Regions from separate parts of the Halanaerobium saccharolyticum subsp. saccharolyticum DSM 6643 genome, predicted to be linked through region 1. Evidence: riboswitches for the same ligand, from Rfam matches in the RefSeq annotation. Region 1 holds a riboswitch; the other holds the start of a gene.
The links. A riboswitch is a leader RNA that binds a small molecule or an ion and turns the genes downstream of it on or off. The one in region 1 is predicted to bind molybdenum cofactor.

Region 1 (2,468 bases):
TTACAAATGGACTTTTGTTGAATAAAGATAAAGCTTCAGAATTACTGGAGGCTGGACTTAACAGTCTGGTAGTTTCTGTGGATGGAACTTCGCCGGAGACAATGGCTGATATTCGATCGGGAGCAGAATTAAAGACTGTAATTAAAAATGTAAACTATTTTCGTAATCTTCGGGATAAAAAACAAAGTGAATGTGAGATTGGCATCGAATATGTGATTATGAAATCAAATGTTGAGGAACTTAGGGATTTGCGTAAATTGGCTCGTAGAATAGGGGCTTCTTTTATTTTTTTAACAAATCTACTTCCATATACTGAAGATATGTCAGCTGAAATATTATATTCTTTTTCTATTAGCCGCTCTCAACCTAAAATCAGAACTGAACATAGACCCGAAATTTATCTACCTCCAACTGATTTGAGGGAAGATATTATTCGTGATCTGGCTGCAGTCGGCGGAAAATCAAGCTCAATTAGTACAACTCAGGTACCATTTAATCCTCATCGGGGCTATTGTAAGTTTGTAGAAGATGGCTCAATTGCAGTTAACTGGCAGGGAGAGATTAGTCCTTGTATTGCTCTAATGCACAGTTATGACCTTTATATTAGAGAGCGCGAAAAGCATATCAATAAATATTCATTAGGAAAAATATCAGAATCGGGGCTCTCAGAAATTTGGAACAGTGATGATTTTAAAAAATTTCGCAAAAAAGTTAAAGAATTTCCTTTTTCAGATTGTACTCAATGTTCAGGCTGTGAAATGTCTAAAGAAAACAAAGAAGACTGCCACGGGAATCAGTTTCCAGTTTGTGGAGACTGCTTATGGGCTCGAGGTGTAATTCAATGTCCATAATAAAATTGAAAATAAAAGCTGCTTTAAATGTGAATAAAATAATTTTAATATTTTGAAAATTAAAGCAGGAATTTGACTTGTTAAGTTTAATAAGTACTAATATACCTTCGAGTCTTTTTGCCTAAGGAGTTTTCTAAGGAAATTAGACCGCTGGGTTGAGGAAGAAATGACTCAGCCTCCCGTGCTTGGAAAGAAGAGTAAATCTAAAGGAGGTATAATTGATTATGGGAAAAATTTATGAATATCAAGTTTTAAGAGTAGATTTGACAAATGAGGAAATTACTAGAGAAACAATTTCAGGTGAAAATGTAAAAAAATATCTTGGTGGTAGAGGCTTAGCTTCAAAAATTCTGTATGATGAAATTGACCCTAAGGTTGATCCATTAAGCCCCGAAAATAAATTGATTTATGCTACTGGGCTTTTAACTGGAACAGCAGCATCTACTGGTGGCCGTTATATGGTTGTTACCAAAGGCCCTTTAACAGGTACTATTGCCAGCAGTAATTCAGGTGGGTTTTTTGGTGCTGAATTGAGATTTAGTGGCAATGATATTATTATTTTTGAAGGTAAGGCTGAAAGACCACTTTACCTATCAATCGAAGGAGAAAAAGTTGAGCTTAAAGATGCTTCTGAAATCTGGGGTAAGGGAGTTTATGAAACTACCGATTATCTGTTAGAGGCTATGGATGCTCTCGATGCTAGAGTTAGCTGTATTGGACCTGCTGGAGAAAATTTAGTGAAATTTGCTTCAATTATGAATGACAAGGATCGAGCTGCCGGTAGAACCGGGGTTGGTGCAGTTATGGGTTCTAAGAATTTAAAAGCTATTGTAGTAAGAGCTAAGGATAAACAGGTCGAATATTTTAAGGATGAAATGCTGAAAGTAGTTCAGAAACAGACTAAAATGCTCAAAGAAGATGGAGTTACTGGTGAGGGTTTACCTGCATTAGGAACTAAAGTTCTTGATAACATTTGTAATTCTACTGGAGTTTATCCGACTAGAAACTTTCAGGAATCTACTTATGAAGATGTTGCTGAAGTATCTGGAGAAGCACTGGTGGAAAAAGGATATCTGCAGGGTAATAAAGGTTGTTATGCTTGTCCAATCCGCTGTAGTAGGGATACTAAATTACCAAATGGTCGTTCCGGGGAAGGTCCGGAATATGAAACAGGTTGGGCTTTTGGAGCAGACTGTGGTGTGAAGGATTTAAATGCGATTGTAGAAGCAAACTATATTTGTAATGACCTTGGAATGGATACTATTTCTGCTGGTGCTACAATTGCCTGTGCCATGGAAATGTATGAAAAAGGCTATATAGATAGAGAAGAACTGGCAAATGGTCCAGAACTTAAATTTGGTTCTTCCGAGTCAATTGTTTATTATACTCAAAAGATGGGTTATAGAGAAGGTATAGGAGATGCCATGGCAGAAGGATCATACCGTTTTGCCGATTCCAAGGGCCATCCTGAGTTTTCAATGAGTGTTAAGAAACAGGAATTACCGGCTTATGATCCACGTGGACTACAGGGCCATGGATTAAGTTATGCTACTTCCAACCGTGGAGGTTGTCATGTAAGGGGCTATATGGTTTCTCCAGAGGTACTTGGTGTACCAG
Region 2 (2,468 bases), on a different contig from region 1:
CTGAGCTGCGCCAGGAAATTTATGATATTATCAATTGGTGGTTAAAAAAGGGTATAGATGGCTTTAGATTGGATGTAATCAATTTAATTTCAAAAGATCAGGATTTTCCGGATGGCTCTGAAGATGGGCTAGCAGGACATGAATATTTTGCTAATGGTCCTCGGGTTCATGAATTTATTCAGGAAATGGCTGAAAATACTTATAATAATTATGATTCTATGACTGTTGGAGAAACTCCTTTTGTTGATAAAGATGAGGCTTTGAAATTTGTGAAAGAGGATAGAAGAGAATTTTCAATGGTTATTCCTTTTGAGCATCTTGAATTTGATCGTAAAGAAGGATGGAGTAAGATTACAAATTGGGAGCTAAAAGAACTTAAAGATTTAATGAGCCAGTGGCAGTATAAATTACAGCAGAATAATGGCTGGACCAGTCTCTATTTTTGTAACCATGATCAACCAAGAATTGTCTCTCGCTATGGAGATGATGGCAAGTATCGTAAAGAATCAGCAAAAATGCTGGGAACAATGCTCCATACTTTAAGAGGTACTCCCTTTATTTATCAGGGTGAGGAAATTGGAATGACCAATATTAGTTTTGATTCTTTGACTGCTTTTGATGATATTGAAACTAGAGGTTATATTAAAGCAGTTCAGGAAAAAGGAGAAATGAGTGAAGAAGAGATCTTAGAGATTGCAAATTATAGAACTCGGGATAATGCTCGCACACCTATGCACTGGAATGAAAGTAAATATGCTGGATTTTCTGAGGTTGAGCCCTGGTTAAGAATGAATAATAATTATCCAGAAATCAATGTTGAAAAAGATCTAACTGCAAATGATTCAGTTTTCAAATATTATCAAAAGCTGATTTCTTTGCGCAAAAAATATCCAGTATTTGCTTATGGTAAATATAATATTCTAATGGAAGAAGATAAAAATATATATGCTTACCAGCGTTTGGGAGAAGAAAATAATTTGCTGGTATTATTAAATTTTTCTAAAGAAAAAGTTAACTATAAATTAGATTCTGAAATAAAATTTGAGCAGGCTAAATTAATATTAAATAACTACCAGGAAGGCATTAAATCTGAACTTCAAGGATCTCTGAGACCTTATGAGGCTAGAGTTTATATTTACTAAACTAAAATTGATTAAAAACAAAATTTTTAACTGCTTGACAAAACTAATTAATATGGATATTATTAATGTAAGAATAGTCGCACAACTCCGAGCGCTTTTAAGCTAAGACTTGCATGTTAAGCTTACTGCGCCGATAGGGTTTAAAAGGAAACTTTTGAGCCTCCCGGATGGAAAGGAGTGATCGATATGGATTGCATTATGTTTAATCCGCCTTAAACTTCCGGTAATTATACCGGGAGTTTATTTTTTTGTGTTTTAAAAATATAGGGTTTGATTTTTCTAAAATTAAATCAAAAGTCAATACATTAAAACAAGGGGGATTATTATGTCAATAAAGAAGATTATTTTTTCATTACTTATTTTTATGTTGATCTTTAGTTCAGCTGCGGCTGCTCAAGAGATATTAACAATGGCAACTACAACCAGTACTGAGAATTCTGGGCTTTTAGCTGAATTGATTCCACCTTTTGAAGAAAAGTTTAATGTGCGGGTAGATGTTGTAGCCGTAGGAACTGGAGCTGCAATTGAACTGGGACGGAATGGTGATGCTGATATAATTTTTGTTCATGCCCGGGAAGCTGAAGATGAATTTGTGGCAAATAGCTATGGGGTAAATAGAAGAGATGTAATGTATAATGACTTTGTTATTTTAGGACCAACTTCTGATCCAGCCGGGCTTAGGGATACTGAAAATGCTGCAGAGGCACTAGAAAAAATAGCTGCATCGAAAACAGAATTTGTATCGCGTGGTGATAATTCTGGTACCCATAAGAAAGAATTATCTCTTTGGGATAGTGCTGGAATTAAGCCCGATGGCAGCTGGTATTTAGAAAGTGGTCAGGGTATGGGGCCAAGTATAAATATGGCAGATGAGCGCCAGGCATACATTTTAGCTGATCGAGGAACTTTCTTAGCTTATAGTGGTGATATAGAATTGGAGATATTAAATAGTGGAGATCCTGCTTTATTTAACCCTTATGGGATTATTCCAATTAATCCAGCCTATCATACTCATGTTAATTATCAGATGGCAATGGCTTTTACAGGCTATGTAACTTCTCAACAGGGTCAAAATTTAATAAATAATTATATGAGATACGGAAAACAACTATTTTATCCGTCTGCAATTGAAGAAGATAATCTGGTAGATTAAGCTTATATTTAATAGATAAGAATGGCTGGCTGTAGGATTAATTAGTCTCTACAGCTGGCTCTTTAAAATTTGTTTGACAGGAGGCAAAAAGTGGGCTATTATGCTGATGCAATATATAGAGCTTTAAAACTAATTATAACTATAGATTCTGAAGTACTCAATGTAGTAACAAC

Region 2: linked by a shared signal. The riboswitch ahead of HSACCH_RS08255 (substrate-binding domain-containing protein) and the one ahead of HSACCH_RS11350 (aldehyde ferredoxin oxidoreductase family protein) in region 1 are both predicted to bind molybdenum cofactor.

Annotation. Positions count from the first base shown of each region.
Region 1 is NZ_CAUI01000023.1:261,324-263,791, reverse strand. It holds gene HSACCH_RS11355 (radical SAM protein) at 1-851, shown strand, start outside; molybdenum cofactor riboswitch at 945-1,063, shown strand; gene HSACCH_RS11350 (aldehyde ferredoxin oxidoreductase family protein) at 1,076-2,468, shown strand, end outside.
Region 2 is NZ_CAUI01000019.1:152,863-155,330, forward strand. It holds gene HSACCH_RS08250 (alpha-glucosidase) at 1-1,142, shown strand, start outside; molybdenum cofactor riboswitch at 1,216-1,336, shown strand; gene HSACCH_RS08255 (substrate-binding domain-containing protein) at 1,468-2,295, shown strand; gene HSACCH_RS08260 (ABC transporter permease) at 2,386-2,468, shown strand, end outside.